Regions from separate parts of the Bradyrhizobium sp. HKCCYLRH3061 genome, predicted to be linked through region 2. Evidence: predicted binding sites of a transcription regulator. Region 2 holds the regulator's gene; each other region holds the start of a gene.
What was found. Region 2 encodes LexA, which represses DNA repair genes until DNA is damaged. Its sites were predicted from a motif close to TGTTCNNNNTGTGTTCNG; they were not measured.
Positions count from the first base shown of each region.

Region 1: a site for LexA is predicted at 1,281-1,298, ahead of ACQR2C_RS03015 (ribonuclease T2 family protein). Genes of this name have one in related genera too.
Region 3: a site for LexA is predicted at 2,691-2,708, ahead of dinB (DNA polymerase IV). Genes of this name have one in related genera too.

Region 1 is NZ_JBNPUE010000001.1:631,123-636,258, forward strand. Features, by position in the region: gene ACQR2C_RS03000 (DUF3617 domain-containing protein) at 1-189, opposite strand, end outside; gene ACQR2C_RS03005 (hypothetical protein) at 274-579, opposite strand; gene ACQR2C_RS03010 (hypothetical protein) at 748-1,206, shown strand; gene ACQR2C_RS03015 (ribonuclease T2 family protein) at 1,339-2,043, shown strand; gene ACQR2C_RS03020 (23S rRNA (adenine(2030)-N(6))-methyltransferase RlmJ) at 2,179-3,039, shown strand; gene ACQR2C_RS03025 (cold-shock protein) at 3,292-3,507, shown strand; gene ACQR2C_RS03030 (outer membrane protein) at 3,756-4,391, opposite strand; gene uvrC (excinuclease ABC subunit UvrC) at 4,635-5,136, shown strand, end outside.
Region 2 is NZ_JBNPUE010000018.1:85,049-90,184, forward strand. Features, by position in the region: gene ACQR2C_RS25805 (LysR family transcriptional regulator) at 1-677, shown strand, start outside; gene ACQR2C_RS25810 (molybdopterin molybdotransferase MoeA) at 889-2,100, shown strand; gene lexA (transcriptional repressor LexA) at 2,306-3,004, shown strand; gene ACQR2C_RS25820 (hypothetical protein) at 3,280-3,720, shown strand; gene ACQR2C_RS25825 (hypothetical protein) at 3,890-4,147, shown strand; gene ACQR2C_RS25830 (ComEC/Rec2 family competence protein) at 4,102-5,136, opposite strand, start outside.
Region 3 is NZ_JBNPUE010000007.1:111,434-116,569, reverse strand. Features, by position in the region: gene ACQR2C_RS14265 (metallophosphoesterase) at 1-360, opposite strand, end outside; gene ACQR2C_RS14260 (exonuclease domain-containing protein) at 449-2,608, opposite strand; gene dinB (DNA polymerase IV) at 2,763-3,839, shown strand; gene ACQR2C_RS14250 (NUDIX domain-containing protein) at 3,845-4,330, opposite strand; gene ACQR2C_RS14245 (hypothetical protein) at 4,798-5,136, opposite strand, start outside.

The sequences.
Region 1 (5,136 bases), on a different contig from region 2:
CTTGTCGGTGGCCGCGTCGGTGCAGTGCTGAATCGTCGCCTCCGGCAGCTGACCGCCGGATCTGATCATCTTCAGCTCCCACAGGCCGGCCTTGCGCACCGGCAGGTCGACGGCCCGAGCCTCATGGCTCGCGGTCACGCCCAGGAGGCAGCAGGCCAACAGCCCGATTGCGATGCGTGTGCAGGTCATGTGCCCCCGTTCCGGCTCGTTGATCGATGCCAGAGCGAATGCCGCCAAAAGATGGCAATTAGGAGAACGGCAGTTGATGGAAGGTCAGTAGAGCGTCCGCAGCGGCCGCTGCGCCGAGCCGTACGGTACCCAGCGGCAGGAGAACGAGACGTAGCCGCCGTAGCGCGCATCGACGGCGCCGAACTTCGCGACCTTGCCGTAGGAGGCGCAGTGGTCGACCGCGAGCTGGCGCGCATCCGTGGTCTGGGCCAGCTGATAGGCGATGATGCCGCCGGTGTCATTGCCCTTGAAGGGCGGCACCACGTCGGCCTGGGCGGACGCGGCAACCAGAACCATCCCAGCGGCCACGAGGCCTGCAGTCTTCACGAATCCGGCCATCAGCGTCCGCATTGCATTCTCCTCGATCTGGCCTGCCATTCTAAAGGTCCCGTGCGGTCAAGAAAAGAACACCGGCCCCGGGTTAACAGGACTAATCGTGGAGTGTTGCCGCGTTGCACTTGACCTCCTGTGGCCACCGCGGCACGGTCCACGCTCCCGGATCAGCCTTGCGGACGGCCCATGCGCGACTTCAGCTCAGCTTTCAAGACGTTCGGTGCCGCATGCGGCGCGCTGCTCGCGGTCGCGACCGCGCCGGCCCAGGCGGCCAACCCGCTCGAGATGAACTTCTGGCTGTCCGGCCCGAAATATGACGGCCGGGTCGCGCCTTGCGAGGCGGCCATTCCGACCATCGTCTCGCGATTCCAGGACAAGGAGAGCACCTTCTGGAATTCCTCGCTGACGATCACCGGCGTCGCCAATGTCCACGAGATCGCCTTCCGGCCCTGGCAGTCCGACAACATCCCGCGCCGCTTCTGCACCGGCAGCGTGATGATCAGCGACGGCAAAGCGCGCACCGTCAACTTCTCGATCATCGAGGATGGCGGCTTCGCCGGCTATGACCAGGGCGTCGAGTTCTGCGTCGTCGGCCTCGATCGCAACTGGGCCTTCAATCCGGCCTGCCGCGCCGCCAAGCCCTGATTCGCCTTTCCCGGCGCATCGCCCGCTCGCGCGAGCGGCCGGCTGACCAATGGCTGCCTCGGGGCAGCCATTTTTGTTCTTGAAATGTTCCCGCGCGCTGGTAGGCTCCTGGCATTGTCCGGGGAGTATGCCATGTTCGATTGCCTGCGCCGACCTGCCGTCCTGTTGTCCAGAACGATCGCCTGCTTTGCCCTCTTGCTCGGTGTGCTCGCGGCTGGCTCCGCCGCGGCGCAGGACCGGCGCCAGAATGCGCCGGGCGCGTTCGACTTCTACGTTCTCTCGCTGTCGTGGTCGCCCTCGTACTGTGCCGAGGCGGAGGAGCGCGGCGGCCGCGGCAGCCGGTCCCAACAGTGCACCGGCCGGCCCTACTCGTTCGTCGTGCACGGGCTGTGGCCGCAATACGAGAACGGCTACCCCGAATATTGCGAGCAGCCGGCGCCGCGCCTGCCGCGCAACATCATGACCTCGATGCTCGACCTGATGCCGGCGCCGGGCCTGATCTACAACGAGTGGGACAAGCACGGCACCTGCGCCGGCGTGTCGGCGAAGGCCTACTTCGAAGCCATCCGCAAGGCGCGGGCCGCCATCAAGATCCCGCCGGAATTTCTCGATCTCGCGGAAGCCAAGACAGTGACGCCGGCGGCGGTTGAGGAAGCCTTCATCAAGGCCAACCCCAAGCTCACGACATCGGGCATTGCCGTCACCTGCAATCGCACCCGGCTGAGCGAGGTCCGGATCTGCCTGTCGAAGGACCTCGAGTTTCGCAATTGCGACGAGATCGACCGGCAGGCCTGCCGGCGCGACGAGGTCAACATGCCGCCGGTCCGCGGCGGCTAGCGACGGCGAATCGGGCGACCGCAGCGCGTCGGCCTGCGGCCCTGTTGCGGCGGCGCTGATCCGCGGCTCTCCGAAAGGGCATGCGGCGCATCGACGGGGTACCCTTTTGACACGGAACGGCGTAACCCGGACGGCATGAACTACCGACACGCCTTTCACGCCGGCGGCTTCGCCGACGTCATCAAGCACATCGTGCTGACGCGCATCCTGGTCTACCTCCAGGAGAAGCCCGCTGCGTTCCGGGTGATCGACACCCATGCCGGCGCTGGCCTGTACGATCTCACCGGCGACGAGGCCACCCGCAGCGGCGAGTTCCTCACCGGCATTGCCCGCCTGCTGCAGGCGCGGCTGTCGGATCAGGTCTATGCGCTGGTCCAGCCCTATCTGGATATCGTCCGATCGTTCAATCCGACGGCCGAGCTCGTCGCCTATCCCGGCTCGCCGCTGATCGCGCGCGCGCTGCTGCGGCCGCAGGACCGCATGACCCTGTGCGAGCTGGCGCCGATCCCCCGCAAGCAGCTGATCGATCAGTTGCGCCGCGACACCCAGGCCCGCGTCGTCGATCTCGACGGCTGGGTCGCCCTGCCCGCCTTCGTGCCGCCGAACGAGCGCCGGGGCGTGGTGCTGATCGATCCGGCGTTCGAGGCGAAGGATGAGTTCGAGCGGCTCGCCGACCGCTTTGCCGCGGCCTTCGCGAAATGGACCACTGGTATCTACGTGCTGTGGTACCCCGCCAAGAGCCGGCGCGCCACCGAAGAGCTGAGCGATCGCATCGCGGCGCTCGCGGCCGCGGCCAAGCCACCCGGCAAGGTGCTGCGGGTCGAGTTCAGTGTTGCACCGCAGATCGAAGGCGAGGCGCTGACCTCGACCGGACTGCTGATCGTCAACCCGCCCTGGACATTGCATGACGAGCTGAAGCTCATCCTGCAGGAACTGCAGAAGCCGCTCGGCCAGGGCGGCGCGGCGCGCTTCCGAATCGAATTCCCCAAAGCTTGAAACGGCTACTGGTCGAAAAGCCGTAGTCAATCGGCGCGGAACCGTATTATTGTGTCCGATTGTAAGACTGGCTTTACGTTCCGCTTCCGCGAATGGTTGCGGCGGGGTGATCAAGGCCTAACAAGATCCGGCGATCCGGCGCGGCGAGCGCTGGGCGTTAAGGTGGCCAACGCTTTCCGATCAAAGTGATGTCCGGTCGGACGCTGCGCAGGGCGCGCAGTGGAGGAAGCATTGCGGGGGAGGAGTTTCCCGATGGCCATGACTGGGACGGTCAAGTTCTTCAACGGTGAACGCGGCTACGGCTTCATCAAGCCGGACGACGGTGGACGCGACGTGTTCGTGCACATCACGGCGGTGGAGCGCGCGGGCCTGAAGGACCTGACCGAAGGACAGCGGATCAGCTTCGAGGTCGAGCCGGACAAGAAGGGCAAGGGCCCGAAAGCGGTGAACCTGGTGCTATCGTCTTAGGACGAGCCCGCCTGGCGGTCGTTCACGCGCCGGCGTGATTGCAACCGGACGCGCCTCGACGCCAACTCTTCGTTGGTTTGGAAGCTGTCGGCAGCGCCTGTGTGCGTGCACAGCATTGCCGGCTCGTACGTGCAGGCCGCGCGCGATGATGCACGATTGCACGGAGCGCTCCGACAAAAAAATCCCGGCCGCGCGAGCGGCCGGGAGGTTGTCGTTGGACGTTTCTTCTTCCTATTCCCTCGTTGCCATCAGAAGTGGAAGTTGATGCCTGCGCGCACAATTCCAAACCGATAGTCGTTCTTCGCCCCCGTGATCACGAAATTGCTGCTGTCGAGATCGACGTAGAGATACTCGATCTTGGCGGTCCAGTTCTGCGCCAGGCCGAACTCGGTGCCGGCGCCGAGCGTCCAGCCCACCGTGGTGTGCGATTCCGAAAGACCGAAGGTCTCGGCGCGCAGGCCGCCAAAGGCGAGGCCGCCGGTGCCGTAGAACAGGATGTTGTTGAAGGCGTAGCCGGCGCGGCCGCGCAAGGTGCCGAACCACGGGTTGGAGAACTTCCACGGCGCGAAGGTGTCGTTGGCGCCGGTCAGGTTGATGTCGCCCTCGGCGCCGAACACCCACGGGCCGTTCTGCCAATTGTAGCCCGCGGTCAGGCCGCCGCTGAGACCGGACGGCTTGGTCGGGTTGTTGCCGACGGTGCCCCACTCATAGCCCAGCGTGCCGCCGAGATAGGGGCCGGCCCAGCTGTAGGCGTTGAGGGGCTGGTTGACGGTGTAGGGCGCGCCGCGCCCGTAGCCGAGGTCCGCCGCCTGCGCCGAGACCGATCCGAGAGCCGCCGCGCCCAAGCCCGCCGCGGCGGCAGCACCGACCAAGAACCTGTTCATCGCTCACTCCACGCCACTCGCCGTCACCCGCCGGAGCATGCGCCGCGCGACTGTGCTGCGCGGGCCGGCGTGGTTACGGAACTCTCGCTTCTTTCGTGAGCATTTATCGAGAGTTTTAGGTTAAGCCGTTGTTAAGCCGGGTTACCCGGCCATTAACGTGCTTAACGGAGCGTTACCGCCCTGCCCTGTGCATGGCGCGATCGCAAGCTGGCGAGACGGCGCGGCAGCGCTTAATTTGCGGACATGACCACCCACAGCTCCGATCCACCCAAGGCGCCGACGCCCCCGAGCCGGCGTGGCGCCACGGCCGACCTGCCGCCCGAGGCCATCGACACGCCCGATCTCGACCCCGCCGCCTCGGCTGCAGACGAGGACGATGACGGCCGGCTGCCGGAGCTGGCCGAGGAGAGCCTGGAGGCCGTCGGCGAGGGCCCGCTCGCGATCGGCCACGCGGCGATCGAGAACGCGGTGCGGCTGGCGCCGACCTCGCCCGGCGTCTACCGCATGCTCAACGCGGCCCACGACGTGCTCTATGTCGGCAAGGCCAAGAACGTCAAAAAGCGCCTGTCGTCCTATGCGCGTGCCAACGCGCCGCTGCCGGCGCGCATCCTGCGCATGATCGCAGCCACCGTGACCGTCGAGATCGTCTCCACCACCACGGAGACCGAGGCGCTGCTGCTCGAAGCGAACCTCATCAAGCAGCTCAAGCCGCGCTTCAACGTGCAGCTGCGCGATGACAAATCGT
Region 2 (5,136 bases):
CACCGGAGTTCGACCCAGCGACCGAGCAGCGCACCATCCGCTTGGGATTCTCGAGCGAGGTCGAGCTGCTGCTGATCCCCGAACTCACGGCGGAGCTGCGTCGAACGGCGCCCGGCGTGCGGCTTCTCAGCCGTCCGACCGAACGCAACGAGGTGCATCGTCTGCTCGACGAGGGCGCCTTGGATGTCGGCGTCGGCTGCTTCGAGGCGGTGGCGCTGCGGCACCGATCCCAGTTCCTGTTCGAGCAGGCGCTGAGCTGCGTCTACAATCCAAAGCGCATCGCGATGAAAACACCGATCGGCCTGGATGCCTATCTGTCGCTTCCGCACGCACTGGTGACGCTGACCAACAGCCTGCAGGGCTGCCTGGAGGCGGCGCTGGATGAGATCGGGACCGAGCTCAACGTGGTCTCGGCCTCCTCGGATTTCCTCAGCGTGCTGGCGACGGTGGCCGCCTCACCGGTGATCACGACGATCCCGACCCGGATGGCAAGGCTCTACGGCCCGCGGTTTGGACTGGCGCTCTGTCCGGCGCCGTTGAAGTTGCGGCTGCCGGCGGTCTCGATGGTCTGGCCGCTGCAGCTCGACCGCGATGCCGCATCGGTCTGGCTGCGGAACATGGTGGCAAACATCCTGCACACCACCGAGCGCGCCGCCTGTCGCGCGGCTGCCGGATAGCTCCGTCTGGACTCCGTGTGCACGTGAGCAGATCGCGACTGCCCCCCGGCATGATTGCAGAGTTTCTCGCGCGATCGTGAGGCGGCGGGCCACGCGACGCACCTTCAGACGATCGGAAAGCCGGGAGCGGCTTAGGCTCTTGGCCACCCCGTGCGCGTTCGGTTAGAAGGCGATTCAGTCGATCTGCCCGTCTTCGTCCGAAGGTAATCCCATGGCCCTGATGCCGGTCTCCGATGCGTTGTCCGCGGTGCTCGCCGGCACCGAGCCGCTGGCTGAGGAAATGGTCGGGCTGGACGAGGCCTATCACCGCATCCTGGCCCGCGACCTCGCGGCGCTGCGGACGCAGCCGCCCGAGGCGATGTCGGCGATGGATGGCTATGCGGTGCGCGCGGCCGACGCAGCCAAGGCCAAGGCGCGGCTGAAGGTGATCGGCGAGGTCGCGGCGGGACGGCCGTTCGATCGCGTGGTCGGGCCCGGCGAGGCGGCGCGGATCTTCACCGGCGGCGTTGTCCCCGCAGGCGCCGACGCGGTGGTGATCCAGGAGGACACGATCGCCGAGGACGGCCATGTCGTGATCACCGAGGCCGCGATCACAGGCCGGCACATCCGGCCGGCCGGCGTCGACTTCCACCAGGGCATGGTGCTGCTGAAGGCCGGGCGCCGACTCAGCGACCGCGACCTATCCCTGGCGGCCAGCATGAATCATCCGGCGCTGCCGGTGCGGCGGCGGCCGAAGGTGGCGCTGCTCGCCACCGGCGACGAGCTGGTGATGCCGGGCTCGACGCCCGGCCCGGGGCAGATCGTCTATTCCAACGGCTACGCGCTGCGGGCGCTGGTGCGCAGCGAGGGCGCGACGCCGATCGATCTCGGCATCGCCGCGGATACGATGGAGGCGACGGTCGCTGGAATCCGGCGCGCCCGCGCGGCCGAGGCCGACGTCCTGATCACGACCGGCGGCGCCTCGGTCGGCGATCACGACCTGGTCAAGCAGGCGCTGGAGGCCGAGGGCGTCGAAATGGCGTTCTGGAAGATCGCGATGCGGCCGGGCAAGCCGATGATGCACGGACGGCTCGGCGACATCAGGGTGATCGGACTGCCCGGCAATCCGGTGTCGTCCTATGTCTGCGCCATCCTGTTCATGGTGCCGCTGATTCGGCACCTGCTCGGCCGCGACGAGGCCGTGATGCTGCGCGAGACCGCCCTGCTCGGCCGCGAGTTGGGGGCGAACGATTCGCGCGAGGACTATCTGCGGGCGCAGCTCAAGGAGCGCGCCGACGGCACCCTGGTCGCAACACCGGTGACGCAGCAGGATTCGTCGCTGCTCGGCAATCTCGCGCTGTCGCAGGCGCTGGTGATCCGGCCGGCGTTTGCGCCGAAGGCGCCTGCCGGCAGCCCGTGCGAAATCCTGCGCCTGCCGAACTGAGCCGCTTCCCCGGTAAAGCCCGGTCCGTTCATCATATTTTTAGGATTGCGGAACACACATCGAACATATAGTGTCCGTTCATGATTTGTTTTTAGTATGTTGCGGGCGACGCGATGACGGTCCGACTCCAGGGCGCTCTCAGCCGGCTTGTGCTCAAGGCGCAGCTCCTGGACTCGGACAACAACAAACCGGGGACCAGGTCGAAATGCTGACGCGCAAACAGTACGAACTTCTGCGGTTCATCAACGAGCGGCTCAAGGAAGCCGGCGTGCCGCCGTCCTTCGACGAGATGAAGGATGCGCTCGATCTGCGTTCAAAGTCCGGCATTCATCGCCTGATCACGGCGCTCGAGGAGCGCGGCTTCATCCGCCGGCTGCCGAATCGCGCCCGCGCGATCGAGGTGATCAAGCTGCCCGAGCTGTCGCAGGCCGCGGGCAACCGTCGCGGCTTCACGCCGTCGGTGATCGAAGGCAATCTCGGCAAGGTGCGCACCAGCACTCCCGCGCTGGACGATGGCGAGCGCCCTGTCGCGGTGCCGGTGATGGGCCGCATCGCCGCCGGTACCCCGATCGAGGCGCTGCAGACGCGCAGCCACACCATCAGCGTGCCTGCGGACATGCTCGGCAACGGCGATCACTATGCGCTCGAGGTGCGCGGCGACTCGATGGTCGATGCCGGCATCCTCGACGGTGACATGGCGCTGATCCAGCGCAACGAGACCGCCGACACCGGCGACATCGTGGTGGCGCTGATCGACGATGAGGAAGCGACCTTGAAGCGCTTCCGCCGTCGCGGCGCATCGATCGCGCTCGAGCCGGCCAACACCGCCTACGAGGTGCGCATCCTGCCGCCGAACCGGGTGAAGATCCAAGGCAAGCTGGTCGGGCTGTACCGCAAGTACTGATCGCGAATGGGATCGGTCGATCGGCGGCGGGCGCACGCGCTTTCGCCGCCGAGCTGGAGGCTGCCCAGCAAAATACGTCACGCGCGAATGCACCTCATGATGTGCAGCGCGGCATGCTCAAACGCTTGTGATCGGCCGCGGGCACACGCGATGCAGATCAGCGCAGAATTGCCGCGAAGCGCGCGCTAACATCACCATCGATGTCCACTCTGATAGAGGCCTGCGCCTGTCCGGGGGGAGCGTGGGTCGGCTATCTCTCAACGAGGAGCGATCCGATGTGTGACTACAGCCTCCATGCGGTTGCGTCCCGTCCCGCCAAGGTCGGCGAGACGTTGATCTCGATGACCTTCCGTGGCACCGCCACCCGCGGCTTCGCCCTGGAGAGCGAGCCGACCGTCGCAGTCTGCATGATGCCCGGCACCGAGTTGGCCTTCGCCGAGGACGTCCGCTACGACAGCCGCTGGCTCTGGACCCGGACGATCCGCGAGCGCGTCGCAAAGTTCAACAGCATCGAGACCCACATTCCCGATCGCCATCACGACGCGATCGAGTTCGCCGACGGCCGCCACGTGCTGGTGACCCAGCTCTGCGAGGGCCAGCGCGTCACCGTGCTGCAATTGCCGGTCAGCAAGCAGCCGGCAGAGCGTCGCCCGGACATCGGCGAGGACGTGCCGACGTCGCATGCCACACCGATTCGCCGCATCAGCATCACCTGAGGGCCTGCGCGTCGGCATTTCTGTCGGTCGTGAGCGCGCTTTCGACGGTGGGAGACTTGGTCAACTTGGGTTCTGCAAGCGCAAAGTCCTCTCGGGCGAACGTCCGGCATCGCATCGGATAGGAACGACATCCCTCGGCCGGCATTGTTTGCCGGGGGAGCTTGCCGCCGTGGTCAACAAGATCGATTGGAACAAGGCCGGACGGATCACCGAGCCCGGCCGCTACATGCTTGCGTTCGGATGGCTGACGGTCACGGCTGATGACGTCGCCATCTGGCAACGCTATCCGGGCGCCGCGTTCACGCTGGTCGAAGGTCCATCGCTGTTCGATGGACCAGACGACACCGAGTATCATCGCGGCACGTTCGAGCTGCCCGGCACTCAATCCTGCTCGCTCTGCTCGGTCTCCGGCGGCGTCGCGTCCTGAAGCGGCGCGGCCGGCGCACGCGGCGTCAGCGTCGTGTCGAACGCGCCGGCCTCGGCGGGTGCCGGCCACCATGGGCGGTCAGTGCCGCCGGCGCGCGCCGGCGTCACGGCGAAGCCTATGCCCTGCTGCACCAGCAACAAGGCGCCCTGCTGCCGCAGCCGTTCGCGATCGATGACGGCCGCCGCGCAGGATGACGGCGCGGCGCGCGCGGTGACGATCAGCGCGGCGTGGGTGCAATCATCGGCGAGCGCCTCGGCGCGCAGGGTCAGGGCGGTGAAGCGGCCGTCGGCCATCGCGACCACGCAGCCCGCCTCGTCGCAGGAGACCCCATCGGCGAGCGACGGATCCGTCGGCAGCCGGGCATCGGCGTCGGCCGCGAGCCACTCCTTGGTGGCGAACACATCCTTGCCGGTGCGCATCACATGCAGGCGCCCGTCACGGCCGCGCGCCGCCACCGCGCGCCCATCGCCGGCGATCAGCACATCGGGCAGCGGCGTCGTGGCGGCCCACGCGGTGGCCACCACGAGCCCCACGGCGCCCGACCAGCGCAGGGGTGTGCGCAGCAGGCCGATCACGATGACGCCCAGGCTGGCCAGGATCAGCGAGCCGATGCCGAAGGCCGGGATGCGCCCGACCGCGCCGGGCAGCGCCGCCACCCAGCGCGTCACCGCGATCATCCAGTCGATGCCGAGGCCCATCAGCGACCACCAGACGCCATCCAGGCCGAACGGCGCCGCCAGCAAGCCCATCAGGCCGGCCGGCATCACCAGCGCCGAGACCACCGGCATCGCCGCGAGATTGGCGAGCACGCCATAGGGCGTCACGCGATGGAAATGGAAGGCGGCATAGGGCGTGGTCGCGAGCCCGGCGATCAGCGAGGCCAGCAGCAGCATCGCAAGCTCGCGCCCGCCCCACAGCGCGACGCGCTGCGTCGTGGAGCTGTCCGGCGTCGCGAACAGCCTGGGCAGGCCGAACTGCACCAGCGCGAC
Region 3 (5,136 bases), on a different contig from region 2:
CTGGACGCCGATCGCGGCCGCGACGGCAGCCAGCGCGGCCAGGCCGTAGCGGACGCCGTCGGGTGCGCTCACGAGGCCGCCGTGGATCGGTATTGCGACCAGCAGTCCGACATCGAGCGCCAGTTGCAGCAGCGCCAGCAGGACGATCGCGCCGAACGCCCAGTTGAAGAGGGCGACCACCGGGCGTGGAAACTCCGGCGAGAATATGGAGCCCGACGAGAGCTCGCTCCAGCGGTGAAACTGCAATGCGACCAGCGCGAGCGCCGCCACCACGATCTTGATCGGGAGCAGCAGCTGCAGCGGCCAGAGGAAGCGGGTCAGGAACAAGAGATAGATCAGGCCGAATATGAGCTGGGGGATCTGTTCGCTCCGGACTTGACACGGTGCGCGTTTCGTACACGAACTCCAGCACCATCTCCAAAGGAATTAGCTTCGGCCAAGACGCCGGTCAGGCCGCTTTCTCGGCGCGATCGGGCGCGCAACCTTCCCGCTTGAGGTTCATGAGGTTCAGCAGGTGGCCTGTCGCCCTCGCATCGCACAGTGCACGGTGGTGCGTCTCGAGTTCGATCCCGTAAAGGTCGCACAGCTTCCCGAGACCGTACGATTTGTGTCCGGGGTAGCGCCGACGCATTCCGGCGACGGTGCATAGCTTCGGAAACCGGAAGCGACGATCAAGCCGTTCGAATTCATGGCTGATGAAGCCATAATCGAAGTTGACGTTGTGAGCGACAAATATCCCGTCGTCCATGAAACGCATGAAGCTGTCCGCGACCTCGGCGAATATCGGCGCGCCGCGGACCATCTCGTTCGTGATGCCCGTGATCTGGGTTATCTTGGTCGGGATGGCTCGCTGCGGATTCACCAGGGAATGCCACTCGTCGACGACCTGATGGTTGCGGATCTTCACCGCGCCGATTTCGGTTATCCGATCGCCGGACGCCCAACTGCCCGTCGTCTCGACGTCGACCACGACGTAGTCCTGCTCAGGATCGAACCTATAATCGACCCGGCCGATCTCCGCGCGGATGCCGGCGCTCCCGAGCTGCCGCAACCGAGTGAGCTGGTTGCGGCGGATCACGTCGCCCTCGGCCTTTATCTCCATGAAGGAGACGGCGCCGTCTTTCTCCAGCATGAGATCCGGGAACCCGTCGCGCGTGTCGCGGAAGTTCTGGCACAACAAGCCCATGATGGTTGCGATCCCTTGACCGCTGGTTCCCGACAGCAGCAGCCGCAACGCGTCGACATCGACATGGTCCCAGGCGAAGATGCCGTTCGGACGGCCCCAGTTCGCGGCGATCGGGCGCAGCAGCAGATTGAACGCGCTTCCTGATCGAACGGCCTCCAGCTTGGAGTCGATCTGGGCAGCAAACCGATGCGCGAAGCTGCGGTCATTGAGGCAGTGCGGCACCCAATCGAAACTGCTGTGAAGAAGATCGGACTCGAATAGTTCGTCCCAGAACAGCAACCCAAACAACGAATGCCAGAGCGTGTTCTCCGCGAAGAAGACGCGATATCCCCTTCGACGCATCACGCCGGCGACGCCCGCCTCCGGATTGCCGCGATAGGTGTCGTCGACAGTCAGCGTGACGCCGGCGCGCAGAAGTTCGGTGCATGATCCGGTCCGTCGACCGCCGAATTTCCGCGCGTAGAAATCCGTTGCGAAAACCAACTCGCCGTCGCTGCCCGGATCGTCGATCATCCGCCGCAGCAGATCCTCGGCATCGGTCTTGTCCCCTGCCCCGTAGAGCAGACGGACCAATCGCTCATTGCATTCCGGCGACGAACCGGCGCGATAGAGTTGCCTGGCGAGATCCTTCTCTCCGAGCTTCTCGAAGAACTGACCGACGTGACAGGCGGCGCGGCTCCGCAGATCGGCGGCGTAGTCGCTCGGGCAACTCGGACCTCCGAAGATGTCGCCGACTGCGCCTTGGTAGATGCCGATCGACTTGACCTCGATCCGATCAAGCAGCCGGCTGTAGTGGAAGCATGCCCTCGCCTCTTCCCCGTCCGTGAAGCGGGCCCTGAACGAAGTTGCCTTGTTGGTCCGCATGATGCCCAGATCTCGCAGGGCGAAGTTCTTCAGATCCTCCTCCGTCTTGCCGAAGTACAGGTAGAGCAGGAATTCGAGCGGACGGACGTCATCCAGCGCGATGAACTTCGCCGCCCCACAATGCTCGGCGGCGACCTCGAACGGAACGTGGGTCAGGAAGTAGTCGGCCAGCTTCGCTTTCGGCCAGGAGACGCGGATGTCCGTCTGCCCCGCCGCCTTGGCGCCCGCGACCAGGATGTTCTTGGGCAGGCATGCGACGAAGGCGGCGTAGTCCTCCGCCTTGAGGGTTCTGGCTTGGCCGCATGCCAAGAGGTCGTCGGCCGCGCGCTCCACGTCGGAAATCTCGGCATACCGGAAGAACGTCCTGTTGAAGATCGCGCCACGCCGATTGACCATCCGAATCAGCAGGCATTGCGCGTCCTTGGAAAGGGTTTGAAACCGCAAGACGAAGGCGTCGTGCTCGTCCGTCAGGATCGGGCCGTAGGTGGTCCTGACGAACGACAGCATTTCGAGGAAATGATCGTGGTAGTAATAGACAGGTAGATCCGGCCGTTTCATTCGCAGCGCCCTTCGGGCCTTTCTGGATCGCACAAGGACATGAGGGAATGCCCCGCTTGGTGGCTTGCCGCCGCGCGGAAAACGTTCTATCTTTGTTCTAGGACGGTCCGATTTGTCAAGGCGCCGGGCCGGCCGCAAAAATCACCAGAGCGCGATGGACGAAGACCGCCAGCGGAAGATCATCCACGTCGACATGGACGCCTTCTACGCGTCCGTCGAGCAGCGGGATAATCCGGAGCTCCGCGGCAGGCCGGTCGCCGTCGGCAGTTCCCGCGAGCGTGGTGTCGTCGCGGCCGCCAGCTATGAAGCCAGGAAGTTCGGTGTCCGATCGGCGATGCCGTCAGTGACGGCCAAGCGGCAATGCCCGGACCTGATCTTCGTGAAGCCGCGCTTCGAGGTCTACAAGGCGGTCTCCCAGCAGATCCGCGAGATCTTCGCGGAGCACACGGCGATCATCGAGCCGCTGTCGCTCGACGAAGCCTATCTCGACGTGACCGAAAACCTGCAGGGGATTTCGCTGGCACGGGACGTCGCGTTGGCGATCCGTTCGAAGATCAAGGAAGTGACCGGTCTCAACGCATCGGCCGGCGTCTCCTACAACAAGTTTCTAGCCAAGCTCGCCTCCGATCACCGCAAGCCGAACGGCCAGTACGTCATCACGCCGGAGATGGGGCCGGCTTTTGTCGAGACGCTTCCGGTCGGCAAGTTTTACGGTATCGGGCCGGCAACCAGCGCCAAGATGAATGCGCTCGGCCTCTACACCGGCCTCGACATGCGCAACCAGTCGCTCGAATTCATGCAGGCAAGCTTCGGGAAGGCCGGAAGCTACTACTACTGGATCTCGCGGGGCGTTGATAACCGCGAGGTCCGCGCCGACCGGACCCGCAAATCCGTCGGCGCCGAAAACACGTTCGCCACCGACCTCACCGACTTCGACGCCATGGTCGTCGAACTCGAGCCGCTCATCGACAAGGTCTGGCGATACTGCGAAGGCGCCGGTAACCGGGGTCGCACGGTGACGCTGAAGGTGAAGTTCAACGACTTCGAGATCATTACGCGGAGCAGATCCGCCCCCGTCGCGGTTTCGAGCCGCTGCGACCTCGAACGCCTATCGGTCGCTCTGCTGCAGAACGAGATGCCGGTCCCCAAGCCGGTCCGGCTCCTCGGCGTCTCGCTGTCGGCGCTGCAGCATGTCGGCGACGATGAAGCGCAGCTGGCGCTGCCGATGTAATCGCGTCACGTCACTTTCTTTTCAAGTCGATCGATGAGCTCGATCTGTCCTGCTAGGATCTTCGTTCGGGCGGCTTCCAGTTCGAACCACTCAGCGCGATCGACTTCCGGAAGGGGTCGGAGACGGCCACTCTTAGGCGGCCACTCGATCTCGAAGATATTGCTGGACAGCGACGACGTGTCGAAATCAGTTTCTCCGCAGAAGGCGCTCACACGCTTGCCGCCGCGTTGGCGGATCTCTCCCAGGGCTTGCAAGTGACCAATCGATGCTGCCGGTCCGAGCTCTTCGGCAAACTCGCGACGGGCAGTCTGCTCGGGATCCTCCGATATGCCGATCTCGCCTTTCGGAATCGACCACGCGCCGTCGTCCTTGTTGCGCCAATAGGGCCCGCGGGGATGGACGAGCAGCACTTCGAGCCCGTGTCTTACTCGGCGATAGGCCAGTATGCCTGCACTCGACGGTCTTGCGGAAGTTCGCTTGGGGGAACTCACACCAATTCCTTGTCGGGCTGCGATGCATGGAGGATTTATGCCGCCACGTCGAGCAAGTATGTTGATCTCCGATCCGTCCGTTGTCGACCGAATGTCGAGTTGCGGATTGATCGTGCACGAGTGCCGCGAATATTGGTGTTTTCGGGCCGAGCTCGTCTTGCTCCAACGTCTTTGCTCCTCCGCTGCGGAGCCAGCATGCCAATTGTCCGATTTGCTCCAGCAAATTTGCACACTTTTCCAGCCCTTTACTTGACGGCAGTGGCGATCCAGGGTCAGGGCAAGTCGTGCTCCATTTGGTGCAATCGAATAGCGGGTTCGAAGAACGGCGTATTGGGGGCGGAGCTTCGTCGGATACCGAACGGTTCGATTTGAGCCCAGGTTTGGACGTTGCAACGAAGGGAATTCCAGAAAAGGTGGGTCGAACTCTTCGGATTCAGTGACGGAATACGTTCCACTGCAACCGGATGTCATTTTTCGTAGAGCGCGAGAACATTCACATCAGGACCGTCGCGTAAGGACCCTACGACTCGCATGCCGTGGCCGACACCCCTTCTGATAAGTCGGTAAGCGAACGTGCCGGTGTTGTATTTGCCGGCGACATCGATGTGCAGGTGCATCGTCTCGACGACGTCATTTAAGGGGACGCGAAAGTCCACCCATTCGATCCTGCCATTTTCAGTGGCTGCAGCTTCGAGGACGGCCAGAGACCGCTCAGCATTGAAATTCGCTTCAAACCACTTCCAATATTCCGCCTTGGCCTCACGCTTGTACGGCGGAGGCCGTTCGCCGGAATCGGCTTCCAGTCT